Regions from separate parts of the Pantoea sp. PvP021 genome, predicted to be linked through region 1. Evidence: riboswitches for the same ligand, from Rfam matches in the RefSeq annotation. Region 1 holds a riboswitch; each other region holds the start of a gene.
The links. Region 1 has a riboswitch for thiamine pyrophosphate ahead of ACVKSX_RS11070 (TenA family protein). Riboswitches for the same ligand answer to the same signal wherever they lie in the genome.

Region 1 (10,776 bases):
CATCTCGGTGACCGGCAGTTTCATGCTGGATAACGACGGCGTGATGAAGGGCGCCAGCGGAATATCATCGAAGCCAATCACCGAAACCTGCCCGGGTACCGCGATGTTGCATTCAGTCAGACGTTTGATGGCACCAATCGCCATCTCATCATTACTCGCCACCAGCGCGCTGAATGTCACCCTGCGTTCCAGCAGCTGGTCCACGGCCGCCATACCGCTCTGCGCCGTCCATTTACCGGTCACGATTCGCCGGGAATCGGCTTCAATGCCCTGTGCGGTCAGCGCAGCGTGATAGCCGGAAAGCCGCTCCACGCCGGTCGGCGAATCGAGCGAACCGGTGATAAACGCGATCTCGCGATGCCCCTGATTCAGCAGATGGCTCACCGCCGCAGCGCTGCTGGCATGCTGATCGCTGTAAATGCAGTAGCTATGGTTGACGCGCAGCCGCCGGTTGATCACCAGTATCGGCTGTTTGTGCCGGGAGATAATCGCATCCAGCGCGTCAATGCTCAGGAAGCGCGGATAGATAATAATGCCGTCACAGCGCAGATCGAGCAGAAACTGTATCGCCGCCTCTTCCTGCTCAGCGGTGTGTTTGCCGTCCGCCAGAATCAGCTGGCGGCCCTGCTGCTCCAGTATGCGCGCGGAGTGTGCCATTAGTTCAGTGAAGTAGCTGCCGCTGTAGAGCGTATTGGTGATCACCAGTCCAATGGTCTGAGAGGTTTTTGTCGCCAGGTTGCGCGCCAGCAGATTGGGCCGGTATCCGGTTTCGGCAATCGCCTTCAGTACTTTTTCGCGCTTTTCCTGCCCGACATAGCCATTGCCCGAGAGCACACGTGACACTGTCGCTTTTGAGACGCCCGCCCTGTTTGCCACTTCCTGAATCGTTGCCATGGTGATGCTCCTTTGCTGCGTCGTCCTGCAGTCTACCTAAGCCTCTCAATCTTGGAAATATTTACCCCGCCTTAGTATGAAGTTACCTGGCAGCATCAGGTGATGGAGTTCACAAAAAAGAGATCTTGATGATTTTGACGCTTGTCGGCGCTGTGAAAGCACTTCATGATTTTGTGAAACCGGTTTCCTATTTGCCTGTCCGCAGGCGCAAAAACATAAAAACTTTGACCGATTTACCCTACAGAGAAGAGCGATCATGCCCAGAAATTATGCCGAGGTGTCACGCGCCATCGTCGATGCGCTAGGCGGCCTCACCAATATCGAAGCCGTAACCCACTGCATGACCCGCCTGCGGTTTGTGTTGAAAGATGAAAACCAGGTCGACTATCCCCGGCTCAAGGCGATCAATGGCGTTATGGGCGTGGTGCACAACGACACTCAATGCCAGGTGATCATTGGTAACAACGTGTCACAGGCTTATCAGGCGGTGCTGGAGCTGGGATCGCCCGCAGCGACATCGACTGCACCCGTAAAACGTAAAATCACGCTGCGAGGCATCGGCGCCGGTATTCTTGATGCGCTGGTGGGCACCATGTCGCCGCTGATTCCGGCCATTATTGGCGGGTCAATGGTTAAGCTGCTGGCGATGATCCTGGATATGGCGGGCGTGTTTGAGAAAGGCTCATCAACGCTGGTCATCCTCAACGTGATTGGCGATGGCGCATTCTTCTTCCTGCCGATCATGGTGGCCGCCTCTGCGGCGCTGAAATTCAAAACGAACATGTCGCTGGCGATCGCCATTGCCGGTGTACTGGTTCATCCCAACTTTGTTGAACTGATGGCGAAAGCGGCACAGGGTCAGGCGGTGGAATTTGCTTACATCCCGGTGACCGCGGTGAAATATACCTACACCGTAATCCCGGCGCTGGTGATGACCTGGATCCTGTCGCACATCGAGCGCGGCGTGGATCGTATTACCCCTGCCGTCACTAAAAACTTCCTGAAACCGATGCTGATTGTGCTGATTGCGGCACCCATCGCGATTGTGCTGATTGGTCCGATTGGTATCTGGATCGGCAGCGGCATCTCCGCGCTGGTCTACACCGTGCATGGCTATCTTGGCTGGCTTTCCGTCGCGATTATGGGCGCAATCTGGCCGCTGCTGGTGATGACCGGGATGCATCGGGTGTTCACCCCCACCATCATCCAGACCATTGCCGAAACCGGCAAAGAGGGCATGGTGATGCCGTCAGAGATTGGTGCCAACCTCTCGCTGGGGGGATCGTCGCTGGCGGTGGCGTTCCGGACCAAAAACCGTGAACTGCGCCAGACCGCGCTGGCAGCGGCGGCATCAGCGATTATTGCCGGCATTTCAGAACCGGCGCTGTATGGCGTTGCGGTCCGTTTAAAACGACCGCTGATCGCCTGTCTGATCAGTGGTTTTATCTGTGGCGCGGTCGCGGGCATTGGCGGGCTGGCCAGCCACTCCATGGCCTCTCCCGGCCTGTTTACCAGCGTACAGTTCTTCGATCCCACCAATCCCATGAGTATTGTCTGGGTCGGTGCGGTCATGGTGTTGTCTGTGGTGCTGTCATTTGTGCTGACGCTGCTGTTAGGTTTTGAAGATATTCCTGAAACCGAGCCCGAAACCAACACCGCACCCGAAAGCGCAACGCAACCTGCGCCCGTTACCGAACGCGCTAACGCGATTAATAGCCACTAAAGGAAAGGGTCACGCTGACCCGGAAAAGAGGATTGCATGTCTGATTCAAGGTTTCCGCAAGGATTTTTATGGGGCGGCGCACTGGCCGCCAACCAGAGTGAAGGCGGCTTTCGTGAAGGCGGAAAGGGCTTAACCACCGTCGACATGATTCCACATGGCCTGCACCGTATGCCGGTCAAACTCGGTCTGGAAAAGCGTTTTACCCTGCGTGACGATGAATTTTATCCCAGCCATGAAGCCATCGATTTTTATCACCGCTATCCGGAAGACATTGCGCTGATGGCGGAGATGGGGTTCAGCGTGTTCCGCACGTCGATTGCCTGGAGCCGTCTCTATCCCAATGGCGATGAACTGACGCCCAATCCGCAAGGCATCGCCTTTTACCGCGCGGTCTTTGAGGAGTGCCGGAAATATAATATCGAACCGCTGGTCACGCTCTGTCACTTTGATGTGCCGATGCATCTGGTGACTGAATATGGCTCGTGGCGCAATCGCAAAATGGTCGACTTTTTTGCCCGCTATGCCCGCAGCTGCTTTGAGGCGTTTGATGGCCTGGTGAAATACTGGCTGACCTTCAATGAGATTAATATCCTGCTGCACAGCCCCTTTTCCGGCGCCGGTCTGGTGTTCGAACCCGGTGAGAACAAGGATCAGGTAAAGTATCAGGCGGCCCATCATGAACTGGTCGCCAGCGCGCTGGTGACGCGCATCGCGCATGAAGTGAATCCGATGAACCAGGTCGGCTGCATGCTGGCAGGCGGCAACTTCTATCCCTGGTCGAGCAAGCCGGAAGATGTCTGGGCTGCGCTGGAAAAGGATCGCGAAAACCTGTTCTTTATTGACGTGCAGGCGCGTGGGGCCTATCCGGCCTACGCCGCCCGCGTATTCCGTGAAAAAGGTGTGACGCTTGAGATCGCTGACGGCGATGACGACATTCTGAAAAACAGCGTCGATTTTGTCTCGTTCAGCTACTACGCCTCACGTTGCGCCTCGGCCGAGATGAACGAGCAGAACAGCAGCGCCGCCAATGTGGTGAAATCCCTGACCAATCCCCATGTACCGCGCAGTGAGTGGGGCTGGGGTATCGATCCGCTCGGCTTACGCATCACGATGAATATGATGTATGACCGCTATCAGAAGCCGCTGTTTCTGGTGGAGAATGGCCTGGGCGCGCGCGATGAGATCGAATCAAATGGCGAGATCAACGATGATTACCGCATCAGCTATCTGCGCGAACATATCCGCGCCATGGGCGACGCGATCGAGGATGGCGTGCCAGTGATGGGTTACACCAGCTGGGGCTGTATCGATCTGGTTGCCGCCTCAACGGGTGAAATGAGCAAGCGCTACGGATTTGTCTATGTTGACCGCGACGACCTGGGTAACGGCACGCTGGCGCGCACGCGGAAGAAATCCTTCTGGTGGTACAAAAAAGTCATTGCCAGTAATGGTGCGGATCTTGAGTGACAACGTCACTTAAAAGCTATCGTCATGCTGTTACTGGCGCGACAGCAACGCCGGAACAGAACGCTTATTTCTGCCGTTGTACTCCGGCAGTAATTATCGTATAACCAATGTCTCCGAGGGGTGTCCTGTAATGGGCTGAGATGGCGTAAGCCGAACCCTTTGAACCTGATCTGGGTCATGCCAGCGAAGGGACGGGTCGGCAGATTTTCTGCGTCATCTCCTGCAACATTCCCTGTTCCAGACCGTATGCCCGGATCTCCCTGTTACTGGAGATCCTATGTCACATCCGCTTTTCGACACCGGCTTTTATGGTCGTCTGCGCCAGCAGGCGGGCAGTCAATGGCACGCCTATATCGGGCACGATTTTGTGCGGCAACTCGGTCAGGGCACCCTGCCATCCGCCGCCTTCCGCCACTATCTCACCCAGGATTTTCTGTTTCTGCTGCACTTCGCCCGTGCCTGGGGCTTGCTGATCAGCAAACTTTCCGAGCCAGCAGCCTTACGCAGCGCAACGGCATCGCTTAACGCCATCGTCAGCGAACTGCCACTTCACCTGGCTTACTGCCAGCAATGGGGTATCAGCGAGGCGGCTATGGCGAGTGAACCCGAGGCAGTGGAAACGCTCAACTACACCCGCTACGTGCTGGACGTGGGTCACACCGGGGATGCGCTGGAGCTGCTGACCGCGCTGATGCCGTGCGTTGCCGGTTACGCTGAAATTGGCCTGACACTACTGCATGATCCCGCAACCCGCTTTGAGGGGAACCCTTACGCGGCATGGATAGAAAATTACGGCGACGAAGCCTATCTGGCTGGCGTTCGCTCCTCACTTTCACTGTTTGAAACCCTGGCCCGGCAGCGCGCCGGTGAACACCGGTTTAACCCGCTGGCGGAGATTTTTACCACTGCAACCCGGCTGGAAGCCGCTTTCTGGCAGATGGGTCTCAACCATGCTGCCGCCCAGCGGATCAGCTCATGAACCTGCCGTGCCATCCGGTGCCGCCAGGCATTTCAATTCGCCAGCTCAGCCTGAATTATGGCCAGCAGCCACTCTTCAGCCAGCTTGATCTGGAGATCGCGGGCGGTGCTTTTACCGCTTTACTGGGTGCCAGCGGCGTCGGAAAAAGCAGCCTGATGCGGGTCATTGCTGGTCTGACGCCACCCACCGCCGGGCAGGTCAGCGGCAGCGACGGCCTGCCACTGACCGGACGCATCGCCTGGATGGGGCAACAGGATCTGCTCTATCCGTGGCTCACGGTTGAACAAAATGTCTGTCTCGCCAGCCGCCTGAGAGGTGAAAGGGCCGATCGCGACTGGGCGCAGCATCTGATGATGCGGGTAGGTCTGAGCCATTCTGCAAATGCGCGACCCGCGACTCTTTCTGGCGGGATGCGTCAGCGCGCCGCGCTGGCCCGCACCCTCTACACCCGTCAGCCCGTTGTGCTGATGGATGAGCCCTTCTCCGCACTGGATGCCCTCACCCGCGCTCAGATCCAGACGCTGGCCGCAGAAGTGCTGGTCGGACACACCGTGCTACTGATTACCCATGACGCCGCCGAAGCCTGTCGGCTCAGTCACCACATGCTGGTGATCGGTTCTGCGGGAATTGAAACCTGCCCGCCCCTGGCGGGTCAGCCACCGCGGGCTGCAGACGACATACAGGTATTGCAGAGTCAGGCCGCATTGCTGAAGCAGCTGAGCAGGATTGCGGGATGAGATTACACAAAGGTTTTGCCAGTCTTCACCGTGGAGTGATGCTGTTTGCCGGACTGATTGCGCTGTGGTGGCTCGCCACACTGAGTTCGGTTCCGGCCTTTCTGCTGCCCTCACCCGCTGCGGTCACCATCGCACTGTGGCAAAACGCAGGTTATCTCGGCCATCACACTTTGATTACCCTGACCGAGATCGTCAGCGGCATGGCCCTCGGCGTGCTGCTGGGGAGCGTGCTGGCGCTGGGCATGACCTTTTCACCGTGGCTGCAGCGCTGGATGATGCCGCTGGTGATCACCAGCCAGGCGATTCCGGTTTTTGCCCTGGCGCCGCTGCTGGTGCTCTGGTTTGGTTTCGGCATGGGCGCCAAAGTCGCGATGGCCGTCCTGGTAATCTTCTTCCCGGTGACCTCCGCCTTTTTTGATGGCCTGCGTCGCGTCACGCCCGGCTATCTCGATCTGGCTCGCACGCTGGGCGCATCACCTGCAGCGCAACTGCGCCATGTCCGGCTGTTAGCCGCGCTGCCCGCCCTGGGCTCAGGATTGCGGATGGCGGCAGCCGTCGCGCCAATAGGCGCAATCATCGGTGAATGGGTCGGCTCGGCCGAGGGGCTGGGCTACGTGATGCTGAATGCCAACGCCCGGATGCAGAGCGACCTCTGTTTCGCCGCCTTGTTTATTCTGGTGCTGATGACGCTGGCCCTGTGGCTGACCCTCGACAACCTGCTGCGCCGCCTGATTACCTGGGCACCCGAGACACATTAATGACTAAACCAATGAGAAAACCCATGACAAAAATGCCTCTGTTTACCCTGCTGTTCAGCGCCACCTTAGCCACACAGGCTCAGGCGATGGAGAAACTGACACTGGTGCTCGACTGGTATATCAATCCCGATCATGCGCCAATTATGGTGGCCCAGCAGACCGGCGCGTTTGCGGCAGAAGGGCTGGAGGTTAACATTGTGCCGCCTTCCGATCCGGCGCTGCCGCCGCGTCTGGTGGCAGCAAAGCAGGCGGACTTAGCGATTACCTATCAGCCGCAGCTGCATTTCTTCGCCGATCAGGGATTGCCCTTGATGCGTGTGGGGACGTTGATTAACAGTCCGCTGAATACGCTGATGACGTTAGACGAAACGGTAAAAAAACCAGCCGATTTAAAAGGGAAACGCATCGGCTATTCCGTCAGTGGCATTGAACAGGCGACGCTGGCGACCATGCTGAACCATGATGGCGTTAAAGCCGATCAGGTTAAGCTGGTTAACGTCAATTTCCAGCTCACCAGCGCCCTGATGACCGGGCAAGTGGATGCGGTTATCGGCGGCTATCGCAATATCGAAGCGCTGGAGATGAAACAGCACGGTAAAAAACCGGTAGTCTTCAACGTCGAGGATTATGGTGTTCCGGCCTATGACGAACTGATCATCGTCGCCAACCGTGATGAGGCACACTCGGAGAAAATCAAAAAGTTTTTGCGGGCACTGAAGAAGGGTAATGCGCAGTTGCAGGCGCACCCGGAGGAGAGCTGGCAGGCCTTTGCCCGCGCGCATCCGGAGCTGAACACGCCGCTGAATCATCAGGCATGGCGTGCCACCCTGCCGCTGTTTGCCGCCGATCCGGCAAAACTGGATCGCGCACGCTATCAGGCTTACGAGCAATTTCTGTTTGATAACAAGCTGATTAAAAGCATCACGCCGGTTGAGCGCTACGCCACCGGCAGTGAGTAATAAGAGAGCCCGCAACGATCGCTGCGGGCCATTTTCCTGGCATCACTTCTGATAAAGCCAGTGTTCAATATCGCTGGCTGGCAGCGGTTTTGAAAAGAAGTAGCCCTGGATTTGATCGCAACCGTAAGTTTTCAGCAACGTCAGGGTGGCTTCCGTCTCAACGCCCTCAGCCAGCACGGTGTAGTTCAGCTCTTTCAGCATCTGAATAATGCATCTGACGATGATTTTTGATGCGTCATCTTCACCCATACGCGAGATCAGGGATCGGTCGATCTTGATCACATCCAGCGGGATATCCTGCAGATAGCTGATGTTGCTGTAGCCAGTACCGAAATCATCCAGCGAGATCACAAAGCCGTGTGATTTCAGCGCTTCCAGCCCGCTGATCGCCACATTGGTTTTGGTGATCAGTTCATTCTCCAGGCACTCAATGCCCAGAATAGAATTGGGTAACTGAGCCGCCGCTAATTTTGCCACCAGCCGATCGGCAAAATCGGGCTTTGCGAAGTCGCGTTCGCTGACGTTGATCGAAACCGGAATCAGATCGTATTCGCGATCCCAGCGCGCAAGCTGCTCAATGGTGTGATCGATAACCCAGTTGGTCAGATCGGAAATCAGGTTGGTTTTACCCGCTAACGGAATGAATTCTGAAGGGAAAAGCTCGCCCCGCTCAGGATGATTCCAGCGGATCAGCGCCTCCAGCCCGACCGTTTTACCGCTTTTGAGACACACTTTAGGCTGCCAGGCCAGGTAAAGCTCTTCGTCTTTATTCAGCGCCTGAGCCAGATCGTTCATGATCATAAAGTCATCGGTGCGCCGCGAGTCGTAACTCTCTTCAAAACACATTGCACTGATGTTCTCATCCACCGCCTCATGCAGCGCGCTCACGGCCTGACGCACCGTTTCATTGGCATCCATCTGGCCCGGTACAAACTCTGTTTCACCGGTAAAGACATCCAGGTCGAGCGTGATATTTTCCGCCAGATCGGCCTTCATGCCCTTAAACAGGTCGATCATGTTATGTGCGGTATAACGACCCGAGTAGGGCTGAACAATGGCAAAACGGCCTGGGGCGAAAGTATAGAGCGTTTCATTCTCCGGAAGATTGAGCCGGTGAGCGACATCCTGCGCCATCTGCTTTAGCAGTTTCTCCATCGGCGCAATGCCCACCGCACGGGAAAGCTCATAGGCGCGAATGATGTCGAGGCAGTCGATAAGAATCAGGCGGAAGCGGCTCTCTGGTGCGACAAGGGTCAGTTGCTGAATATCACGAATCAGACGTGGGCGATTCGGCAGGTGCGTAATGACGTCGGCAAAACCCGCATTGTTCCAGGCATCCAGAAATGAGGTGACCAGCGTAGCCAGTGAGCGCAGCGTAGCGAGTTTCTCATCACTAAAGGGATGTGGCTGGGTGTCGGTGACGCAGAGCGTGCCCAGCACCGCGCCGTCGAGGTTCTGCAGCGAGACACCGGCGTAGAAACGAATATGCGGATCGCCTTTCACAAACGGGTGCGTGACAAAGCGCTCATCCAGTAACGTGTCATACACCACCAGATGTCCCTCACCATCAATGACGTGGCGGCAAAGAGATTCATCACGGGTCGATTGCTTAAGATCGAAGTTGCGGGACGCTTTAATATATTGGTTATGATCGTCAATAATTGAAATGAAGCTGCCAGAAATACCCAGCACCTGGCTGGCGAGATTAACGAATCTTTCCAGCACCTTATCCCGGGCTTCATCCGGGGACAAAAGTGCCTTGATCGCACTCAGACGTTTTACGTCGCTGCCATTTTGCTCGTTATGCACTGAAACCTCTCCTATGCAGGCGCAAAAATCGAAAATAATTTAGCTCAGAAATGCTCAATTAGCGCCCAATTATCAGATAAATAGCGGCTCAATCTGACAGTACTTTCACAGTGAAACAGTGTCGCATGATATCTGATCGCTGTCGAAATCATTTAACGCTCTTCTTTCATGTGCGCAACCTGCGGCGACTCCGTCCTGAAGCCCAGACCGATCAGCCGTCCCAGTACAAAACGCAGAAACGGCAGGCGCTGGATAATCACGGGAACCTTGCTGCTTCCCGTAGGTTTTCTTTTTGCTTTGCTGCGGCTCATTTTGATCTGCAAAAACTGTGTGGCGACGGTAGGGAACTGACGGCGCTTCTGCACTTTTTCCAGGTCGCGCAGCTGCAGTTCTCCCCGCTTCAGAGGATCGGTCAAAAGATTCGCCGTCGCTACCGCATCCTGAATCGCCAGATTTACGCCAACCCCGCCAATCGGCGACATGGCATGCGCCGCATCACCAATGCAGAGAAGCCCGGGCTTCGCCCACTTATCCAGGCGGTCAATACGTATCGTCAACAGTTTGAACGCCTCCCAGCTCTCGATTTCCGCCATGCGCGCAGGCCCGAACGGCGACAGTGCGGCAACTTCCGCTTTAAATGCGTCGAGTCCGGCGGCCTGTTTCGCTTCAAACTCCCCTTTCGGAATAGTCAGTCCGCACTGCCAGTAGTCGCCGCGATCGATAACAATAAAGTTCTGGCGTGGACCTTTATGCCCCATACCCAGATCGGGATCCTGCGGCTGTTTACTTAAGCGGAACCAGATGACATCGCGTGCTGCGCCGAATTCCTGTCCGGTCAGTCCTGCCGCTTCGCGTACGCGTGAATGGCGGCCATCTGCACCGACCACCAGTTTACAGCGGATGTGCAGTTGCTGATTCCCGCGGGAAGCTATCACACCACTGACCTTGCCATTTTCAACATTCAGCGACTCAAAAGAGGTCGACTGCAGCAGGCTGAAGCCCGAATACCGGGCGCTCTGTTCAGCCATATAGTTCAGGAAATCCCACTGCGGCATAAAGGCGATAAAACGGCACTGAACCGGCAGGCGTGAGAAATCGGCCATCGTAATACTCTGTCCGCCGATTTCCGCCTCCAGCTTTTCGGCACGCTGATGCGGCAGCGTCAGGAAAGATTCCAGCAGGCCGAGCTGGTGCATAATTTCCAGCGTCGAGGGATGGATGGTGTCACCGCGAAAATCGTGGAGAAAATCGGCGTGCTTTTCGATCACCACCACGCGCAGGCCTGCGCGGGCGAACAGATAACCCAGCATTAATCCGGCCGGGCCACCGCCGACGATACAACAGTCAGCGGTGAGAATTTCAGTGGAATGTGGCTGCATGTCAGCTCCCTGTCACGCCAGTATTGCTATGATTATTGCGTCGACCGTGGCGACGTTGCCGCAGTCGGTCG
Region 2 (10,776 bases), on a different contig from region 1:
CGGATCTGGTGCAGTTCGCGTTTCGGGAAGCCTTTAACCCCGTTACGGGTGTTACGGAACAGCACGCGGCTGGTGCCGTGGCGGTCCATCAGCATGGAGATCAGCTCCTGACGCGCCTCCAGCTTGCCGTCACGGTCGCTGTTGGCGACCTGCAGCAGTGGCTCAATATCCTGCTCGCCGACCAGATCGTTGATCCGGTTCATCTCCTCCTGGGAGATCGCTTTATCGGCCAGCAGCGCGGTGACGGCATCGGCAATCGGACGGAAATGCTGCTGCTCTTCAACAAAGGCGGCAAAGTCATGGAAACGATTAGGGTCGAGCAGACGCAGACGGGCGAAGTGACTCTCCATGCCCAGCTGCTCCGGCGTTGCGGTCAGCAGCAGAACCCCGGCGGTTTTCTCAGCCAGCTGTTCGATAACCTGATATTCACGGCTGGGCTCGCCTTCTGACCAGGCCAGATGGTGCGCTTCATCGACCACCAGCAGATCCCATTCGGCATCGGCCAGCATCTCAAGACGCTGCTTGTTACGGCGCACGAAGTCCAGTGAGCAGATAATCAGCTGCTCTGTTTCAAACGGGTTATCGCTGTCGTGCTGCGCTTCGGTATAGCGGTCGTCATCAAACAGCGCAAAGCGCAGGTTGAAGCGGCGCAGCATCTCGACCAGCCACTGATGCTGTAAAGTTTCAGGTACCACGATCAGGACGCGATCGGCGCGGCCAGCCAGCAGCTGCTGCTGGATGATCATCCCGGCTTCAATAGTTTTACCCAGGCCAACTTCATCGGCCAGCAGGACGCGCGGCGCATGGCGGCGGCCGACATCGTGGGCGATATGCAGCTGGTGAGGGATCAGGTTGGTGCGCATGCCGCGTAAGCCGCTGATTGGCAGGCGATATTGCTCACTCTGGTATTTACGGGCGCGGAAGCGCAGGGCAAAACGATCCATCCGGTCGAGCTGGCCGGCAAACAGGCGATCCTGCGGCTTACTGAACACCAGCTTGCTGTCGAGCATGACTTCGCGCAGCATCACTTCGCTCTCTTCGGTATCCAGACGGGTACCGATATAGGTCATCAGGTCATTTTCGTTGCGTACTTCATCGACGCGCATCTGCCAGCCTTCGTGGCTGGTGATGGTATCACCCGGATTAAAGATGACGCGGGTAACTGGCGAATCGTTGCGGGCGTAGAGGCGGTTTTCCCCCGTGGCCGGAAACAGCAGGGTGATCATGCGGGTATCGATCGCCACCACGGTGCCCAGTCCCAGTTCACTTTCCGTATCACTAATCCAGCGCTGACCTAATGTAAAAACCATATATTTTTTGCTCGAATTTTAACGTTTTTAGAGGTGTTCCCAAAGCTCAGGCAATAGCGTTACCGCCAGACAACAAGGCCTGGAGCGTACTTAAGAGCGGTGAGTTTCAGGAAGGGCGCTATGGTACTGGATGGCAGGACGTTCGTCACCTGTCAAAAAAGCCCCAGCTGTCCGGTAATAAGTGTAGCAAAGTCCCCCTCGACAAAGGGCAGAATCCCCTCTGCAACCGGCTGAAGTTGCTTCGTCACGTAGTGGTCATAGTCCAGCGGCGTGCTGCGCGCCTCCAGTGGCTCGGGGCCTGCGGTGGCGATGACATAACGGATCCGGCCACCATTCTGGTACTGCAAGGGCCGGTTTAATTTACGATTGTGCTCATCGGCCAGCCTGGCAGCGCGCACGTGCGGGGGCACGTTTCGTTCATATTCTTTCAGCGGACGCCGCAGCCGCTTTTTGTAGATCAGCTGATCGTCGAGTTCACCCGCCAGCAACTGCGCCACGGTTGTACGGATATAATCCTGCCACGGCTGACGGTGGAAGATACGGTGGTAGAGCTGCTGCTGGAATGCTTTTGCCAGCGGCGTCCAGTCTGTTCGCACCGACTCCAGCCCCTTAAAGACCATGCGCTCACCGGCGGCGTCACGAATCAGTCCGGCGTAGCGTTTCTTGCTGCCCTGTTCCGCGCCGCGAATAGTGGGCATCAGAAAACGGCAGAAGTGATTTTCATACTCCAGTTCCAGTGTGCTGGTCAGCCCCTGCGTCTGCTGCAGATGGTCGCGCCACCAGGCGTTCACTTTCTGCACCAGCTGCTGACCAATCGCGGCGGCATCTTCTTCACTGTGCGCCGACTTCAGCCAGACAAAGGTGGAGTCGGTGTCGCCATAGATGACGTCGTAGCCTTCCGCCTCAATCAGCGTGCGGGTCTGCTGCATGATGGCGTGACCGCGCAGCGTAATAGAGGAGGCGAGCCGCGGATCAAAGAAGCGGCAGGCGCTGGTGCCCAGCACGCCGTAAAAGGCGTTCATGATGATTTTCAGCGCCTGGGACAGCGGCTGATTATTCTGCTTTTTCGCCGCTTCGCGACCCAGCCAGATCTGTTCAACTATCGCAGGCAGGCAGTGGGTATGCCGCGAAAAACGCGCTTCACGGAAACCCTCAATCGAATCGGCATCATCAGGATGGGCCAGCCCTTCCACCAGACCCACCGGGTCAATCAGGAAGGTGCGGATAATCGACGGGTAGAGGCTTTTGTAATCCAGCACCAGCACTGAGTCATACAGGCCGGGGCGCGAATCCATCACATAACCGCCAGGACTGGCTTCCGGGGCTACATCACCCATGTTCGGGGCGACAAACCCGGCGCGATGCATCCGCGGAATATAGAGATGACCAAAGGCCGCTACCGAACCGCCGTGGCGATCCACCGCCAGTCCATTGACCGCCGCGCGTTCCAGCAGAAACGGCATAATCGCCGTTTTGTGAAAAATGCGCGTCACCAGTTCGCAGTCTTTCAGGTTGTAGCGCGCCAGCGCCGGTTTATCGTTGGCAAAACGCCAGTTGATCTCCTCCATACGCTGCCAGGGATTATCAATCGCTTTTCCTTCTCCCAGCAGTTGCTGCGACACCGACTCCAGGCTGAATGAGGGAAAATCCCAGAACGCCGATTTCAGCGCGTCAATACCATCAATAATCAACCGGCCACTGGCCTGAGCGAAAAATACGCCGGGTTTGAAGCCATGTTCACGCCACTCCAGCGCGGCCTGCTGGCGTCCCAGACGCAGCGGAATGCCGTAACGATCGGCATGCTTTTGTAATACCCGCAGGTCAAACTGCACGACGTTCCAGCCAATTAAGACATCCGGATCATGCTCTGCAAACCACTGGTTCAGCGCTTCAAGTAACTGCGGCCGGCTGTCGAGATAGATCAGCTCGAAATCCAGCGTGCTGGCATCACCGTTGGCCGGGCCGAGCATAAAGACCTGGCGCTGACCGCATCCCTCCAGCCCGATGCAGTAAAGCTCGCCATGCTGTGTGGTTTCAATGTCCAGCGAGACCCATTTCAGCGGCGGGCGATAGTCGGGATGGGGTTTGAGCCGCGCATTGACCACGCTGTCTCCGCGCTGCTCGCCGTCAAACCAGACCGGCGCGGTAATAAAACGCTCCATCAGGTAGCGCTCCGGCGGACGGATATCGGCTTCATAGACCGGAATACCCTCTTCGCGCAGCCGTTTTTCAATGCGCTGTAGCTGGCGGTTCTGCTGGCAGTAGAGGCCGAAAACCGGGCGACGCCGAAAATCTTTCAGCGCCAGCGACTGAATCCGAAACTGACGTTCATCTTTCAGTAATTCGCTGACCTGCGCCTGAAATTCCTCAGGAATAAACGCGACGGACTCCTGCACCGGCAGCACCACGCGCTGCGCGCCCGCATCGGTCGCGAGCCAGAGGATAATTTCGGTGCCATGCGGGCTGTCGCGCCAGTGGCGGGTGAGCAGAAAACCTGCACGGGGCATATTCAGATGTTCTCCGGACTCAGCATTTCAGGATGAGAAAACCGCTTCAGTATAACATGGATATTTATACAGTTCCCGCCACCCGCTTTTGTCAACATTGTCCTACAATTCTTGCCTTGACGCTGTGTGGCTGGCTCAGGACAATCCAGCCTTCTGCTTTTACTTAGGATGATTATGGAAGCCTGGATTCAACAACTGATTACGCAGTCCCTGGAGTGGGCGCTGTTTGCCGTTGCGCTGGTGACGTTTCTTGAGTCGCTGGCGCTGGTCGGGCTGTTGCTGCCAGGTACGGTGATGATGGCCAGTCTGGGCGCGCTGGTCGGCAGTGGCGAACTTGGCCTTTACCCGGCCTGGGCGGCGGGCTTTGCGGGCTGCCTGATTGGTGACTGGGTTTCCTACGGCATCGGCTGGAAATTTCAGGGGCCGCTGCATCGCTGGAAGTATCTGCAAAAGTATAAAGGCCTGCTGGATAAAACCGAGCACGCCCTGCATCAGCACAGCATGTTTACGATTCTGGTCGGACGCTTTGTTGGCCCCACGCGTCCGCTGATCCCGCTGGCGGCCGGTATGCTGGAGCTGCCGGTGCGTAAATTCCTGCCGCCGAACATTATCGGCTGCATTCTCTGGCCGCCGCTCTATCTGCTGCCCGGTATTCTGGCGGGTGTGGCGATCGATGTGCCCAAAGCCGCGCAGGGCGGCAGCTTTAAATGGCTGTTACTCGGCGCAGCACTGCTGATCTGGCTGGGTGTCTGGTTATGCTGGCGCTGGTGGCGCAGCGGCAAGAGTCGCGACTGGGCATCGGCCTGGCTGCCGCCTGAGCGCCTGCGCTGGGCAGGGCCGCTGGGGCTGGTGATTGCCGTCGCGGCTTTCGTCGGTATTCAGTTCCATCCGATGATGCCCATTTTCCGTCATCTGCTGTGGCAGGTTTTCTTCGCCTGAATCGCTTAACGACGCGGGATGCCGAGCACGTCGGCCTCCCGCGTGTCGCCCGACAGTAACTGTCGGGTCTCGCCATCCCAGTAAACCCGGCCATCCACAATCACCACGCTGCGCGGCGCAATCTGCTGGGCATCTTCCAGACTGTGCGACACCATCAGCAGCGTGATGCTGCGCGCTTCACACACCGAACGCACCAGTTGCAGCATCTCTCCGCGCAGCGCGGGATCCAGCGCAGAAAAAGGCTCATCCAGCAGCAGCACCGGACGGTCACGTAGCAGACAGCGTGCCAGCGCCACGCGCTGTCGCTGTCCGCCTGACAGCTCGCCCGGCAGGCGCGTCAGCAGATCGCCTAATCCCACCTGATCGGCCAGCGCTGCAAGCTGCTGGCGCTGCCCGGCGCTCAGCTTCAGTCCGGGGTGCAATCCCAGCGCCATGTTCTGCTGCACGCTGAGGTGCGGAAACAGGTTGTTCTCCTGAAACAGCATCGAAACCGGCCGTCTGGCCGGCACGCTGTGGGTGTGCTCCTGGCCGTCAATCATCAGGGTGCCCTGTTTCACCGGCAGGAAACCGGCAATCAGGCTCAGCAGGGTGCTTTTACCGGCCCCGCTGGGGCCGAGGATCGCGATGCGCTCGCCGCGGGTGGCTTTGAGACTAAAGCGCATCGGCAGATGCTGATAAAGGTACGTGAGGTTATTCAGTGTCAGCATGGCGGCCTGGTAATTTTTCCATCAGGGTGAACAGCAACAAACAGAGCAGCAGCAGCAGCAGCGCGGTCACTGCACCGTCAGCACCGCGATAGGCACCGATCTGTTGATAAAGGTAGAACGGCAGGGTGCGGAAATCGGCAGTACCAAACAGCGCCACCACGCCAAAATCACCGATCGACAGCACGCAGGCAAAGGCCAGCGCCTGGGCCAGCGGACGTTTCAGCGCCCGCAGTTCAATCAGCCGCAGCCGGTTCCAGCCGTGGATATCCAGCGAATCACAGAGTCTGCCGTAACGCTCCGCGACGTCACGCATCGGGTTCTCCAGCACTTTCAGCGCATAGGGAATGGCGATCAGCGCATTGGTGAAGATCACCAGCCCGTCCGCCGACGCCGGCAGACCAATGGTGGCGTTAAACAACAGGAAAAAGCCGGTGGCGAGCACGATGCCTGGCATCGCCAGAATCAGCATGCCGCTGGTGTCGATAAGGGTTGCCGCCGCCGGGCGCTGACGCAGGCGCAGCTCGCGGCTGCTCCACAGCAGCATCATGGTCAGCACCACACAGAGCAGACCGGCGCCGGTGGCGATGCGCAGTGAGGTAAACGTCGCCTGCCAGAGTGCAGGCTGCGCCAGCGCGCCGCGCAGTCCGCCGTGCAGACCATCGATGATGACCGCCGCCAGCGGGGGCAGCAGCAGGATCAGCGCCAGCAGGATCAGCAGCGCATCAACCAGCTGCGCCCCGCGCGAATCCTGCGGATCGCGCCAGCCATTCAGCTGGCTGGTTCCGGCGGGAATCGCTTTGCTGAAGCGCTGGCTGAGCAGCACCAGCGTCACGCAGCAGCCAAGTTGGATCAGCGCCAGCAGTGCAGCGCGCCCCGGATCGTAGTCATAACTCAGCGCCTGGAAAATCGCCAGCTCGATGGTCGTCGCCTGCGGGCCGCCGCCCAGTGAGAGCACGGTAGCAAAGCTGGCGAAACAGAGCATGAAGATCAGCGCGCCGGTCGGCAGCAGCTGACGCCGCAGCCATGGCCACTCCAGCAGACGAAAATGGTGCCAGCCGCGCAGGTCGAGCTGTGCCGCCAGCTGACGCTGTTCCGCCGGAATGCTCTCCAGCGCCTGCAGCATCAGGCGGGTCGCCAGCGGCAGGTTAAAGAAGACGTGCGCCAGCAAAATGCCCGACAGACCGTAGGGAGAGAAGTGGTAATCAATCCCTGCCAGCTGGCACAGCTGCGCCAGCCAGCCGACACGACCATAGACGGTGAGCAGACCAAATACCGCCACCAGCACCGGCAGTACCAGGGTCATGGCGCACAGACGCAGCAGCAGCTGACGGCCAGGGAAACGGCGTCGATAGAGCGCGCGCGCCAGCGGTATCGCCGGCAGCAGCGACAACAGCGCGGAGAGCAGCGCCTGACCAAAAGAGAAGGCGATAACGTGATGCAGGTAATCATCCTGCAGCACGCTGCGCCAGTCATTCTCTGGCGCGGCGCTCCAGAGTGCACCGAAGGCCAGCAGCGCCACGCTGATTAACAGCAGCGTGGCGAGCGAACCGGGGATAAGCCAGCGCGGCATCAGCGGCTGACGGCGCGTTGCCACTGGCTGATCCAGCCTGAACGCTGGCTGGCAACCTCTTCCGGCGAGAACTGCAGGGCGGTGGCGGGCACAGTGAGCGCGCTAAAACCGGCAGGCAGCGGCGTGTCGATTACCGGGTACATCCAGTTACCGGTCGGGATAGTGCGCTGGAAGTCGGGTGACACCATAAACTTCATGAATTGCTGTGCCAGCGCCGGCTGTTTGCTGCTGGCTAACTGCGCGGCAACTTCAACCTGCAGATAGTGGCCCTCTGCAAACGGCGCGGCGGCATAGTTCTCTTTTTTCTCTTCGATGATGTGGTAAGCCGGTGAGGTGGTGTAGCTCAGCACCAGATCGCCTTCGCCCTTGAGGAACAGGCCATAGGCTTCACTCCAGCCTTTGGTCACCGTCACGGTTTTCTGCGCCAGCTTTTGCCACGCCTGCGGTGCCTGATCGCCATAGACTTTCTGCATCCACAACAGCAGACCTAAGCCGGGGGTGCTGGTACGGGGATCTTCGTAGATCACCCGCCACTTCTCCGGGCTGTCGACCAGCTCTTTCAGGCTTTTTGGCGGATTCTTCAGCCGGGTTTTGTCATAGACAAACGCGAAGTAGCCATAATCAAACGGCACGAAAGTGGTGTTGTGCCAGCCGCCGGGCAGTTTTAATGTCGAGGAATCGACCTGACTTTCGGCAAACAGACCGGTTTTCTGCGCCGCCTGTACCAGATTGTTATCCAGCCCCAGTACCAGATCGGCTTTGCTGTTTTTCCCTTCCATGCGCACGCGGTTCAGCAGCGACACGCCATCTTCCAGCGTGACGAATTTCAGCTCGCAGTTGCACTGCGCCTCGAAGGCTTTTTTAACCGCCGGGCCAGGGCCCCAGTCAGCGGAGAAGGAGTCGTAGGTGTAGACCGTGAGAACCGGCTTAGCCGCCAGAACGGGGGCGGAGAGTAACAGCAGCACCGGCAGAACTTTGTTTAACACTTTGCGCTCCTTCAGGAGAATAGGGGATGAGTCGCAAAGGATCTGAGCACAGAGGCCTCCCAAATCCCTACGTCGGTATTAACCGAATCAGGTTCGACGGGTATCTCTCAGCTGCTTGCTGGTGACAGGCGGCACCCCGTTGAGAACGTCACATTCTAGTCATTTCAGCGCCGGGGCGAAAGCCTCACAGCGCGGGTGGCGCGAACCAGGCGGATTTAAAATCAAACCAGCCCAGCGTATTCATCCGAACGCCGCGCATGCTGCGCTGACCTTCAAGCAGCAGCCAGTGGTGAAACAGCGGATGAAGACCCGCTTCTTCGACTAACTGTTTACTCCATTCGGCCAGCGGCAGCGTTTTCTCGCGCCAGCGGGCCGCATCGCTGTGCCAGTCGATCGGCAGACAGTGATGCAGCAACGGGATCTCATAAAGCTGCGCAAACAGAGAGTAATTCAGCGGCAGGGTAAAGTTCACGCTGCCAAGCCAGATATCACTTTCCGCTTCGCCCTGATACCAGCTTTCGTAGCTGATCTCGCGGGTCTCCAGCGTGACGCCATGCTCTGCCAGCAGCGGACGCAGCGCGTTAGCGATGCCTTCATGCTCCACGTGCTGGCTGTACCAGGTCAGCGTCAGGTGGGTTAAGCCGGGCGGTTTTTCCACTGGCGTCAGGTCGCGCCGGTGATGCCAGCGCGGCAGCAGGCCATACGCCGGAAACCAGTAGCGCTGGTAGCCGACACCGGCGTGATTGAGCAGGGCGATAGGATTAAACAGGTAGCTGACCCAGCGCCGGACCGCCTCGTTGCGTCCCTGTTCTGAACGCTGGTCGAACAGCAGATAGTAGCAGCCCTCTTCAAGACGGCTCTCCTCCTGAACCTCATCGGCTCCGTCGCCCTGCAGGCGGACACCGGCATAGACCAGCTCATCGCTGATGTCGGGCAGTACCCAGATAGAGACATCATCAATCAGGGCGCGAAAACCAAAATAGTCATCAAACGCTTCGATCTTCAGCTGACTCTCCTGATTGCGGATCACCCGGTAAGGACCGGTGCCAACGGGCTGGCGGGCAAAATCGTGCAGCGTCGGCCATTCGCGCGGCAGGATCATCGCACTGACGCTGCCCAGCAGCCAGGGCAACCCTTCATCGGGCTGGCTTAAGCGGATATCCAGCGTCCAGGGCGCGGGCGAGTCGATCTGCTCGATATGGGAAAAGAGCGGATGAGGGCGCTGACGCTCAAGCGTGGCCAGCACATCCTCCATCTCCAGTTCTCTGCCGTGATGAAAGCGAATCGCCGGACGCAGAAAGAAGCGCCAGTGAAGCGGGGAAGTCTGCTGCCAGTGGTGCGCAATATCGGGCTCGATTTCCCCGTTTTCCTCATTTATCCGCGTCAGGCCGTTGAAAATCTGTCGCGCAATGTGGGTTTCGGAGCGCCGCAGCGGCGAACCGGGCAGCAGATTGAGCAGCGGACGATAGTAGAGCACCCGCAGGATATGCTTGCCCTGACGGAAACTGCGGCCCAGATGCGCGGCGATCATCTGCCGTACCTGATTTTTATCGCCCACCAGCTGGACCAGCTGATCGATGCGATCCTGCTCCAGCAAATCCTCGGCACGTTGCTGCTGCAAAGCCAGTCCGGTATAGCAGAAGGTAAGCTGTGAACGCTTGCCGCGTCCGGCTTCCGCCTGCCAGATTAGCCAGCCCGCGGCCTGCATCCGGTTGAGCAGATTGCGCATATGGCGGCGCGAGCAGTGCAGCAGGTCAGCCAGTTCGCTAAGGGTAATCTCCTGCGTTTGCCCCTGACAGCTCTGCCACAGGCGAATGAACTGCTGCTTCAGACGTGATGAGGACATAAAAGAGGAACTCCCGATGAAAAGCGCTCTGTTTTTCTTGCCCTATTTTAAGAGCAAACTTTACGTTATGGGAAGAGCGGGAGGCATTCAGCACTGAATGGCGTTCGACCCTGACTTCGCTGTTCAGCGGAGTGCTTTTCTGAGTAGGGTGCATTTACACCGCCAGCAGATGATCTCTGCTGGCTTTTTTCATGTTGCGCGGTATCGTCTACCCTTCTTTTTCCCCTCTGTTTGTTCTGTAAGGGATTTCGGTATGAAATCGCTGTTAACGCGGCAGCGCCGCATCAATCCGGTTTACCTCGCTTTTATGGTCGCCTCGTTCATGCTGGGCATCGCGGGCGCACTGCAGGCGCCGACGCTCAGCCTGTTTCTGACGCGCGAGGTGCAGGCGCGGCCCTTCTGGGTCGGACTGTTTTTCACCATCAATGCGGTGGCCGGTATCGTGGTGAGCATGCTGGTGGCAAAGCGTTCTGACAGCGTCGGCGATCGTCGTCATATCATTCTCTTTTGCTGCCTGATGGCGCTGGTCAATGCGCTGCTGTTTGCTTTTACCCGCCACTATCTGACCTTGCTGACGCTGGGCGTGCTGCTGTCGGCGCTGGCCAGCGTCTCGATGCCTCAGCTGTTTGCGCTGGCGCGGGAATATGCCGATCAGTCGGCGCGTGAAGCGGTGATGTTCAGTTCGGTGATGCGTGCGCAGCTGTCGCTGGCGTGGGTGATTGGGCCGCCGCTCTCCTTCGCGCTGGCGCTGAACTACGGCTTTGTAACGCTATTTATGGTGGCCGCCGCGCTGTTTCTGATCTGTATCCTGCTGGTCTGGTTCACCGTGCCGTCGGTGCCACGTTCGCAGCCCCTGATGCAAAGCGGCGGGCTGCCGCTAAGTGGCTGGCGCGATCGGGATGTGCGTTTAC
Region 3 (10,776 bases), on a different contig from region 1:
CGAGGTTGGCCACGATAATGGTCATTTTACCGACCAGCACAGAGGGATCGGGATAGGCGGCGCGGATACCCGAGAAGATCTGACGCTTTTCACCGCCAATGTCGAGCTGCAGGCGCAGCAGCTTGTCCGAACCCTCAACCAGTTCCGCCTGCTCAATCAGCGCCACGCGCATATCAACTTTGGCGAAATCGTCGATGGTGATGGTGTCACCTACCGGCGAATCTGCCAGCGGGCCGCTTGCGGCCGGTGCACTGGCGGCCGCGGCATCCTCTTTCGAGGCCTCAATCAGTCCTTCAACCTTTGCCATCTCAATGCGGCTGTAAAGCGCTTTGAATGGCGCAACCTGGTGGTCCAGCAGCGGTTGCGCGATAGCATCCCAGCTCAGTTCGCAGTTCAGGAAGCCTTCTGCACGGGCGCTCAGTGACGGCAGCACCGGCTTCAGCCAGGTCATCAGAATGCGGAACAGGTTGATGCCCATTGAGCAGATCGCCTGCAGATCGGCATCACGGCCTTCCTGCTTCGCTACCACCCACGGAGCCTGCTCATCGACATAGCGGTTCGCCAGGTCGGCCAGCGCCATGATCTCACGAATAGCCCGGCTGTATTCACGACCGGCCCAGGCTTCACCAATCTTCTCTGACGCGTCCACAAAGGTCTGATAGAGCGCCGGATCGGCCAGCTCAGCCGCCAGTTTGCCGTCAAAGCGTTTAGTGATAAAGCCCGCGTTACGTGACGCCAGGTTAACCACTTTGTTGACGATGTCGGCGTTTACGCGCTGGACGAAATCTTCCAGATTCAGGTCGATATCGTCGATACGTGAAGAGAGTTTCGCCGCGTAGTAGTAACGCAGGCTGTCCGCATCAAGATGCTGCAGCCAGGTGCTGGCTTTAATAAAGGTGCCGCGCGACTTCGACATCTTGGCACCGTTGACGGTGACATAGCCGTGCACAAACAGGTTGTTCGGCTTGCGGAAGTTGCTGCCTTCCAGCATCGCTGGCCAGAACAGGCTGTGGAAGTAGACGATATCTTTACCGATGAAGTGATAGAGCTCGGTAGTAGAGTCTTTACGCCAGAATTCATCGAAGTCGATGTCGCCGCGCTTGTCGCACAGGTTCTTGAACGAGCCCATGTAGCCGATAGGCGCATCCAGCCAGACATAAAAATATTTGCCTGGCGCGTCCGGAATTTCAAAGCCGAAGTAAGGCGCGTCGCGGGAGATATCCCACTGCTGCAGGCCCGATTCGAACCACTCCTGCATTTTGTTCGCCACCTGATCCTGCAGCGCACCCGAGCGGGTCCAGGCCTGCAGCATGGCGCTGAACGAGGGCAGATCAAAGAAGAAGTGTTCAGAGTCGCGCAGAACCGGTGTCGCGCCAGAGACCACCGATTTTGGCTCGATCAGCTCGGTCGGGCTGTAGGTCGCGCCACACACTTCGCAGTTATCGCCATACTGATCGGCAGATTTACATTTCGGGCAGGTGCCTTTCACAAAACGGTCCGGCAGGAACATCCCTTTTTCCGGATCGTAAAGCTGGGAGATGGTGCGGTTTTTAATAAAACCGTTCTCTTTCAGACGGCCATAAATCAGCGCAGAAAGCTCACGGTTTTCGTCGCCGTGGGTCGAGTGATAGTTGTCATAGCTGACGTTGAAACCGGCAAAGTCGGCTTCATGCTCGCTTTTCATTTCTGCAATCATCTGCTCCGGTGCAATCCCTAACTGCTGAGCTTTCAGCATGATAGGCGTGCCGTGCGCATCATCGGCGCAGATGAAATAAACCTGATTGCCACGCATTCGCTGATAACGCACCCAAATGTCGGCCTGGATATGCTCGAGCATGTGGCCGAGATGGATTGATCCGTTCGCGTAAGGCAGTGCGCACGTTACCAGAATTTTTTTAGCGACTTGAGTCATAGTTTGCGTAGCTTTCTGTTGATTGAAAAAACGGGCTTAGATGGTAACTGAAGGCTTCTCCTGCGTAAACACAAGGGATTCACCCCCTGCGGTCACCGCAGATCCACGGGCATCTGATATCATTGACAATACATCGCTGAAACACAGCGTAAGCACAGCAGAAATAAGGAGTAGGGGATGACAGCACAATCCCGGGAACCGCAGACGCCAGAAGGCCTGCGCGCCATCGTGGCTGGCGTATTGAGAAGCTTTGAGCATCCGACCCTTAAGCAGAATCTCACCGCCCTGAAGGCGTTACATCACGTGGCACAGCTTGACGGTACGCTGCATGTGGAGCTGCTGATGCCGTTTGCCTGGGCCAGCGGGTTCGACGTCCTGAAAGAGCAGGTCAGCGCCGAACTGCTGCGTCAGACCGGCGCGGGTGCCATCGACTGGCGACTCAGCCATGACATTGCCACCCTGAAACGGGTGAAAAACCAGCCGGGCGTCAACGGCGTGAAAAATATTATTGCAGTCAGCTCTGGCAAAGGCGGCGTGGGTAAATCCAGCACCGCCGTGAACATGGCGCTGGCGCTGGCAGCAGAGGGGGCGCGGGTCGGCATTCTTGACGCCGACATTTATGGCCCGTCAGTGCCGAACATGCTTGGCACCCAGGATCAGCGGCCTACCTCGCCGGATGGCACCCACATGGCACCGATCATGGCGCACGGGCTGGCAACCAACTCTATTGGTTATCTGGTAACGGACGACAATGCGATGGTGTGGCGCGGGCCGATGGCCAGCAAAGCGCTGATGCAGCTGCTGAACGAGACGCTGTGGCCTGAGCTGGATTATCTGGTGCTGGATATGCCACCCGGTACCGGCGATATTCAGCTGACGCTGGCGCAGAACGTACCGGTCACCGGCGCGCTGGTGGTGACTACGCCGCAGGATATCGCCCTGATTGATGCCCGCAAAGGGCTGGTGATGTTTGAAAAGGTTAATGTGCCGGTACTTGGTGTGGTGGAAAACATGAGCCTGCATATCTGCAGTCAGTGTGGCTTCCATGAGCCGATTTTCGGCACCGGCGGCGCACAGAAACTGGTAGAGGATTACCAGACGCAGCTGCTGGCTCAGCTGCCGCTGCACATTGACCTGCGCGAAGATCTCGATGAAGGACAGCCGACGGTGATTCGCCGGCCCGATAGCGAGTTTACCGCGCTTTATCGCCAGCTGGCCGGACGCGTTGCTGCCCAGCTTTACTGGCAGGGCGAAGTCATCCCCGGCGACATCGCCTTCCGCGCGCTCTAAGCACGACCCGACCCGCTGGCATATTGCGAAGCCAGCGGGTAGTGCATTAGCACGTAGCCGCCATGTTCGCCTTCGCCTTGTGAAATCATCTTCCAGCCATGTTTCAGGTAAAAGGCCTGCGCCGCTTTATTCTTCTGCAGGCACTTTAGCGCACCGGTTGAGGTAAAGCGCGCCTCTGCCGCCTTAAGCAAAGCGCTGCCCACGCCGCGCCCCTGCCAGTCAGGATCGACATAGAGGCTGTGCAGGAAGTTATCGTTCTCCAGCAGGCCGGCAAATCCGACCCGCTGTCCATCAGCTTCCGCGACCAGCACGGTTTCACCCAGGATTACCCCATCAAAATCTTCCAGCTGCCACTCGCTGCCGTCCAGCCAGCGCCAGTTATGCCGACGCGCCGCCAGAAACAGCGTACGCAGAAAAGGACGATCGGCTTCAGTAAACGGACGAATCTCCACAAGTCAGCTCCCTTTTAATCCGGTCTTACAAAACTAGCAGCGATTCGCGGAGAGGGCCGGAAAAGATAAAGCGGGTTAAATGTCACGTAAATCGCTGTACACTGCCTGCCGGGCCAGAGAGCATCAGGCTCTTAGCGTTTGATAGCTTTCGTTAATCAAATTGATAACGACTGCATATTAGATGTTGGCCCGGAAATTATGTAACCTGCATCACATATTTTAACGGAGGCCACCAGATGTCTATTATCAATACCAAAATCAAGCCGTTCAAAAACGCAGCATTCAAAAACGGCGAATTCATCGACGTAACCGAGAAAGACGTTGAAGGTAAATGGAGTGTGTTCTTCTTCTATCCAGCTGACTTCACCTTCGTCTGCCCGACCGAGCTGGGCGACGTGGCTGATCACTACGAAGAGTTCCAGAAACTGGGCGTAGATATCTACTCCGTTTCTACCGATACCCACTTTACCCACAAAGCCTGGCACGGTTCTTCTGACACCATCGCGAAAATCCAGTACACGATGATCGGTGACCCGACTGGCGCGCTGACCCGTAACTTCGAAATCATGCGCGAAGACGAAGGTCTGGCTGACCGTGGTACCTTTATCGTTGACCCGGAAGGCGTTATCCAGGCAATCGAAATCACTGCTGAAGGCATTGGCCGTGACGCCTCTGACCTGCTGCGCAAAGTGAAAGCGGCTCAGTACGTGGCTTCTCACCCAGGTGAAGTGTGCCCGGCTAAATGGAAAGAAGGTGATGCAACACTGGCTCCGTCTCTGGACCTGGTTGGCAAAATCTAATTCCGCTTCGGCCTTTCGACCATTCTCCAATCGGGTGCTGCGGCACCCGATTTTTTGACCAGGATATCACTATGCTCGACACAAATCTGAAAACCCAGCTCAAGGCTTACCTTGAGAAATTAACCAAACCTGTTGAGTTGATTGCCACGCTGGACGAAGGTGCAAAATCAACCGAGATCCGTGAACTGTTGGTTGATATCGCCGGTTTGTCTGACAAAGTCAGCTTCCGCGAAGAGAACGATCGTCAGGTGCGTAAGCCCTCATTTCTGATCACCAACCCAGGTTCGAACAGCGGCCCGCGTTTTGCCGGTTCACCTCTGGGTCACGAATTTACCTCACTGGTGCTGGCACTGTTACAGACCGGTGGGCATCCGTCGAAAGAAGCACAAAGCCTGCTGGATCAGATTGCCGCGCTGGACAGCGACTTCCATTTCGAAACCTACTATTCACTCTCATGCCATAACTGCCCTGACGTCGTACAGGCGCTGAACCTGATGGCGGTGATTAACCCGCGCATCAGCCACACCGCTATCGACGGTGGCCTGTTCCAGAACGAGATTCAGGAACGTAACGTGATGGGCGTGCCAGCGGTTTACCTCAATGGTAAAGAGTTTGGTCAGGGTCGCATGAGCCTGGCGGAAATCGTCAGCAAAGTGGATACCAATGCCGACAAACGTGCAGCGGAAGAGCTGAACAAGCGTGACGCGTATGAAGTCCTGATTATCGGCAGCGGCCCGGCGGGCGCAGCGGCAGCCATCTACTCAGCACGTAAAGGTATCCGTACCGGCCTGCTGGGTGAGCGTTTTGGCGGCCAGGTGCTGGACACGGTCGATATCGAAAACTATATCTCCGTACCGAAAACCGAAGGGGCAAAACTGGCCGGTTCACTGCGCGCACACGTGGATGATTACAACGTGGACGTCATTGAAAGCCAGAGCGCCATCAAACTGATCCCGGCAGCGAAAGAGGGCGGAATGCACGCCATCGAAACCGCCTCCGGCGCAGTATTGAAATCACGCAGCATCATCCTGGCGACCGGCGCACGCTGGCGTAACATGGGTGTGCCGGGTGAAGAAGAGTATCGCACCAAAGGCGTGACCTACTGCCCACACTGCGATGGCCCGCTGTTTAAAGGCAAACGCACGGCGGTGATCGGCGGCGGTAACTCCGGCGTGGAAGCCGCTATTGACCTGGCCGGTATCGTTGAACACGTTACGCTGCTGGAGTTTGCCGGTGAGATGCGCGCTGATCAGGTGCTGCAGGATAAGCTGCGCAGCCTGAAGAACGTGGATGTGATTCTGAACGCCCAGACCACCGAAGTGAAAGGCGACGGCACCAAAGTTACCGGCCTGCACTATATCGACCGTACGACGCAGACCACTCATGAGCTGCCGCTCTCCGGTATCTTCGTTCAGATCGGTCTGCTGCCGAATACCCCATGGCTGGAAGGTGCGGTTGAGCGCAACAAAATGGGTGAGATCATCATCGATGGTAAATGCGAAACCAGCCTGAAAGGCGTGTTCGCCGCGGGCGACTGCACCACCGTACCGTACAAGCAGATCATTATCGCCAGCGGCGAAGGTGCTAAAGCCTCACTGAGTGCTTTTGACTATCTGATTCGTACCAAATCGGCTGAGTAACATTTAGTTAGCCAGACAATAGCCCTTCAGCACGCCTGCTGAGGGGCTTTTTTTTAGCCTGTTAATAGCCCGCCAGCGTCATCAGCATCATCCAGATTGGCGTCGTCACCGCCGCAAACACGGTAGAAAAGAGCATGCTCGCCGCCGCCGGGCCGGTAATGACATTGAACTTCTGCGACATCAGATAGACGTTAACCCCGACTGCCATCGATCCCAGCAGCACCACCACTTTACTCTCCAGCGGCGGCAGATCGGTCAGCCACGCGATAGCCCATACCGTCATCGGTTGCAGCACCAGCTTCAGCAGGCAGATGGTATAGCTCTCTTTTAAGCCATCCCGCACCCGATAGTGTGCCAGGCTCATGCCCAGCGTCACCAGCGACAAGGGTGCAGCCAGTGAGGCCAGCATCTTTAGCGGTTCAGCGGCCAGCAGCGGCAAGGGACGTTGCAGAAAGCTCCAGGCTGTACCGCTGAGAATACCGATGATCAGCGGATTCTTCAGCACGCCGAGCAGGGTGCGCCAGAGTCCTTCCAGCGAGAAGCTGCCCTGTTTTGCCCACTCGACCGAAACGGTCAGTAAGGTCCAGAGGATCAGGCTGTTAAACACCAGCACCAGCGCCACCGGGGGCAGGGCTTCTGGCCCCAGCAGCACCGTGGCCACCGGGATCCCCAGCATCACGTTATTGGAAAAGATGCCGCCCAGCGCAAAAACCGACGCCGCTACGCCATCCAGATTAAACAGCCTTGTTGCCAGCAGTCGTCCCACGATAAACACCAGCAGGCAACTGCCGAAAAAGGCCAGCAACAGGCGCGCATCCACCGGCGGACTTTGCGAGAAGGTGCTCATCACCCGAAACAGCATGCAGGGCAGAGCAACGTTAAACACAAAGCGGTTCATCCCTTCACTGATGCTGGCGGGCCATTTCCCGAGGCGCGTCAGGCAGTACCCCAGCAGGATCAGGATAAACAGCGGGGCTGACAGGTAAATTTGATGGCTTAAGCTTTCAAACAGCAGTGGCATAGAGAGAGTCTGGTCAGACGATGATTAGTTACCAGACTAACAAATTGCTAACTAACTGTTAACCTGAACTGTGTCCGGAATGACCGTTGCCGGGACGCTAACCTAACCAGCGGCGCGCCTGCCGATCGCTGATGTCGCGATAATAGATCCGGTGAATAATTTCGCCACAGCCTGTGCAACGGGCGGAGATATAGGTGGAGAGGTACTGTCTGCCATTGGGTGCCACGGCACCCCTGCGTTCAATATTAATATCCTGCCATCGATGGCGGTGTGGAATAAGCGCTAAAAATCGCATCATACATCCTGAATAGTATGAAGTTCCGCTTCAGGAGTTTTCTGACTCCATGAAATAAAGTGTTTTTTACGATGATGCTGCAAGCAGGTTAATTATTATGGGATAACCAGAGTCACTGCGGGAAATATTACCTATCCGGGTAATAAGCGGGGCTACCTATAAAGAGGTATCTCGTTAACCCGCAGCATTAAGCCTTTTTTTGCACCCTCAGGCGTTGATCGGGATCATGTGAATTGTTTCAGCTCTGATTATTTCCCAGGCGGGAGTCGCTTGCTTTCGCTGCGCGGCTTGCCTATGCTGCAAGCCGTAATACGACTCGGGGTGCCGCTTTCCACACGGAAAGGGCTGAGAAAAACCCGCTGACCTGAACTGGATAATGCCAGCGTAGGGAAGTCTGATGCCTGACCGCATTCGCCTTCTTGTTCGCCGGTTGGGAGCTACGATGACACATCAATCTCAACACCTTTCTGCCGCGCACTTCGCGCCCATTCTGCACGCTTTCCGCCGCCAGTCACCGCTGGTGCACTGTATGACCAATGACGTGGTCCAGAACTTCACCGCCAACGTGTTGCTGGCTCTCCATGCCTCACCGGCGATGGTGATCGATGCCGCTGAGGCCGCCCAGTTCAGTAGCATGGCCGATGCACTGCTGATTAACGTGGGCACCTTAACCCGTGAGCGCCAGCAGGCGATGCAGGCTGCCGTCACCGCGGCTAATCAGGCGGGCACGCCCTGGACACTCGATCCGGTTGCCGTCGGCGCGCTGACGCTGCGCAGTGACTTCTGCCAGCAGTTGTTAAACCAGCAACCGGCGGTGATTCGGGGGAATGCGTCAGAGATTCTGGCGCTGGCACAACAGGCCAGCGGCGGGCGCGGTGTCGACACGCTGCATCAGGCGGATGCAGCACTCGATGCGGCCCAACAGCTCGCGGAAACCTGGAGCACGCTGGTGGTCGTCACCGGTGAAGTGGACTACGCCACCGATGGTCAGCGACTCCTTGCTGTACACGGTGGAAACCCCTTAATGACACGGGTAGTCGGGACCGGCTGCGCCCTCTCGGCAGTGGTGGCGGGTTTCAGCTCTCTGCCTGGCGATCGGCTGATGAATGTCGCGGCCGCCTGTCAGGTGATGGCGCTGGCGGGTGAAAAGGCAGCGGCGCAGGCTGCCGGCCCCGGCAGCTTTGCCACGGCGTTTATTGATGCACTCTGGACGCTGGAGGGTAATCATGAAGCGTATTAACGCTCTGACGATTGCGGGTACCGATCCCAGCGGCGGCGCAGGGATTCAGGCCGATCTCAAGACCTTCTCCGCTCTGGGAGCCTATGGCACCAGCGTCATCACCGCGCTGGTGGCACAGAACACCTGCGGCGTGCAGTCGGTTTATCGCATTACGCCTGACTTTGTGGCCGCCCAGCTCGATTCGGTGCTCAGTGATGTGCGCATCGACAGCGCAAAAATTGGCATGCTGTCAGAAACGGCTATCGTGGAGCAGGTTGCGGCCCGGCTGAGCAATGCGGCAATCCCGTTTATCGTGCTGGACACGGTCATGGTTGCGAAAAGTGGTGATGCGCTGCTCTCGCCAGACGCCGTAGCCAGTGTACGAGAGCTGTTATTGCCGCAGGTCTCGCTGATCACGCCTAATCTGCCGGAAGCGGCGGCGTTGCTGGACTGCGCCATTGCGGCAGATGAAGAGGAGATGCGCGAGCAGGGACGGGCATTGCTGGCACTGGGCTGTCAGGCCGTGCTGATGAAGGGCGGTCACCTTGCGGCGGCGGAGAGCCCGGACTGGCTGATCACGCACTCAGCAGAGCAGCGATTCAGTACGCCGCGCGTGAATACCCGTCATACGCACGGCACAGGCTGTACGCTGTCGGCAGCCTTAGCCGCGTTGCGACCACGTCATGCTGACTGGGCAGAGACGATTGGGGAAGCCAAAAACTGGTTACAGCAGGCGCTGCTGCAGGCGGATTCGCTGGAGGTCGGGAAGGGTATCGGGCCGGTTCACCATTTTCATCAATGGTGGTAATGACGAAGGCCCGCATCGACCTGGTAATCAGGTGGTGCGGGCGGTTTCAGGTTCAGGGTGCTTCAAACCAGGCGCTGTTACGCTCGGCAATCGGGGTGATAGAGAAGATCATCTCCTGCAGATGACGACGCATTGCCGCTTCGGCTGCATCGGCGTCATGACGCTTCAGCGCCGCAAAAATCTCTTCATGCTGCTCAATCAGCTTGTCCGGTGGAGAGACTTCACTCAGCGTCAGAAACCGCACCCGGTCCATGGCCGCTTTGATGTTCTCCACCGTTTCCCAGGCCAGCTTACAGTCAATGCTTTCAGCAATCAGGCGATGAAACTCATCGTCCAGAGTGAGAAAAGCCTGGCTGTCATGCCGCTCAGCGGCCATGCGCTGCAGCTGCAGGTTATGCTCCAGCGCCATCAGAGCCGGATCATCAATCTCCAGTGCCGCACGGCGAACCACCGACACCTCAACGGCCTCCCGGATAAAGCGGCCATCCGCCACCCGCTTAGCGGAGATTTTGCGCACGAAAGTGCCACGCTGCGGCAATACCTGTACCAGTCCGGCTTCGGCCAGCTTGATGAACGCTTCGCGCACCGGCTGGCGTGAGACGTTGAAGCGCGCGGATACCTCTTTTTCCGAGAGCAGCGAGCCCGGCTGAATTGCGCAGGTGACGATATCTTTGCGCAGATACCGGTAAATCTGCTGATTTACCGGTTCGCTGGTAGTAATGGTATAGGCGATCGACATGCAGCAATATCCATATTACGGCTGGCAGGGGCCAGCGCGATGGGAAAGTGTCAGTCTAATCAGCGCGCTGCGTCTGCGCCAGCGCTTTGTCACCGGCTGTTATGCCTGGCTGATACACTGCTGCACCGTCGCCCGCGCGCCCTGAGTCGTCAGTTGCTGGTAATACGTCGTCAGTCGGGCCACCAGATCGGCGTTCTGCGCTAAATCTTCGCCAAAGATGTCGCGCAGACCCAATAGCGCACGGACACGCGCTTCGCCTTCTTCGCTACCGGCAACCGTCTCTGCCAGCGTGGCTTTCAGCGGATCGCGGATCTCAATCGGTTGACCCTGTTCATCGACGCCGCCGACATAGCGCATCCAGCCCGCCACGCCCAGCAGCAGCAGGTCGCAGCGGCTACCGCGCTGCAGATGCCAGCGCAGACTGTCGAGCATGCGTTGTGGCAATTTTTGCGATCCGTCAGTGGCGATTTGATATGTGCGATGTTTAATGGCACGGTTTTCGTAACGGGCGATCAGCGAATCGGCATAGGCGTTGAGATCCACGCCCTGGGTACGCAGCGTCGGCGCCTGCTCATCAATCATCAGTGAACGGGCGGCGGC

Region 2: it holds a riboswitch for thiamine pyrophosphate, as region 1 does, so the genes downstream of both, thiB (thiamine ABC transporter substrate binding subunit) here and ACVKSX_RS11070 (TenA family protein) in region 1, are expected to answer to the same signal.
Region 3: it holds a riboswitch for thiamine pyrophosphate, as region 1 does, so the genes downstream of both, thiM (hydroxyethylthiazole kinase) here and ACVKSX_RS11070 (TenA family protein) in region 1, are expected to answer to the same signal.

What each region holds. Positions count from the first base shown of each region.
Region 1 is NZ_JBSRXX010000002.1:403,008-413,783, reverse strand. It holds gene ACVKSX_RS11085 (LacI family DNA-binding transcriptional regulator) at 1-894, opposite strand, end outside; gene ascF (PTS cellobiose/arbutin/salicin transporter subunit IIBC) at 1,151-2,617, shown strand; gene ACVKSX_RS11075 (6-phospho-beta-glucosidase) at 2,654-4,084, shown strand; TPP riboswitch at 4,191-4,293, shown strand; gene ACVKSX_RS11070 (TenA family protein) at 4,362-5,063, shown strand; gene ACVKSX_RS11065 (ABC transporter ATP-binding protein) at 5,060-5,800, shown strand; gene ACVKSX_RS11060 (ABC transporter permease) at 5,797-6,558, shown strand; gene ACVKSX_RS11055 (ABC transporter substrate-binding protein) at 6,582-7,517, shown strand; gene ACVKSX_RS11050 (sensor domain-containing phosphodiesterase) at 7,560-9,326, opposite strand; gene ACVKSX_RS11045 (FAD-dependent oxidoreductase) at 9,479-10,705, opposite strand.
Region 2 is NZ_JBSRXX010000009.1:638-11,413, reverse strand. It holds gene rapA (RNA polymerase-associated protein RapA) at 1-1,310, opposite strand, end outside; gene polB (DNA polymerase II) at 1,463-3,823, opposite strand; gene ACVKSX_RS19145 (DedA family protein) at 3,992-4,756, shown strand; gene thiQ (thiamine ABC transporter ATP-binding protein ThiQ) at 4,762-5,463, opposite strand; gene thiP (thiamine/thiamine pyrophosphate ABC transporter permease ThiP) at 5,447-7,057, opposite strand; gene thiB (thiamine ABC transporter substrate binding subunit) at 7,033-8,019, opposite strand; TPP riboswitch at 8,066-8,168, opposite strand; gene sgrR (HTH-type transcriptional regulator SgrR) at 8,204-9,865, opposite strand; gene ACVKSX_RS19120 (MFS transporter) at 10,119-10,776, shown strand, end outside.
Region 3 is NZ_JBSRXX010000001.1:90,997-101,772, forward strand. It holds gene metG (methionine--tRNA ligase) at 1-1,912, opposite strand, end outside; gene apbC (iron-sulfur cluster carrier protein ApbC) at 2,090-3,202, shown strand; gene ACVKSX_RS00325 (GNAT family N-acetyltransferase) at 3,199-3,654, opposite strand; gene ahpC (alkyl hydroperoxide reductase subunit C) at 3,891-4,454, shown strand; gene ahpF (alkyl hydroperoxide reductase subunit F) at 4,526-6,094, shown strand; gene ACVKSX_RS00340 (AEC family transporter) at 6,156-7,115, opposite strand; gene ACVKSX_RS00345 (hypothetical protein) at 7,213-7,410, opposite strand; TPP riboswitch at 7,718-7,818, shown strand; gene thiM (hydroxyethylthiazole kinase) at 7,853-8,650, shown strand; gene thiD (bifunctional hydroxymethylpyrimidine kinase/phosphomethylpyrimidine kinase) at 8,637-9,437, shown strand; gene ACVKSX_RS00360 (GntR family transcriptional regulator) at 9,490-10,176, opposite strand; gene ACVKSX_RS00365 (mannitol dehydrogenase family protein) at 10,276-10,776, opposite strand, start outside.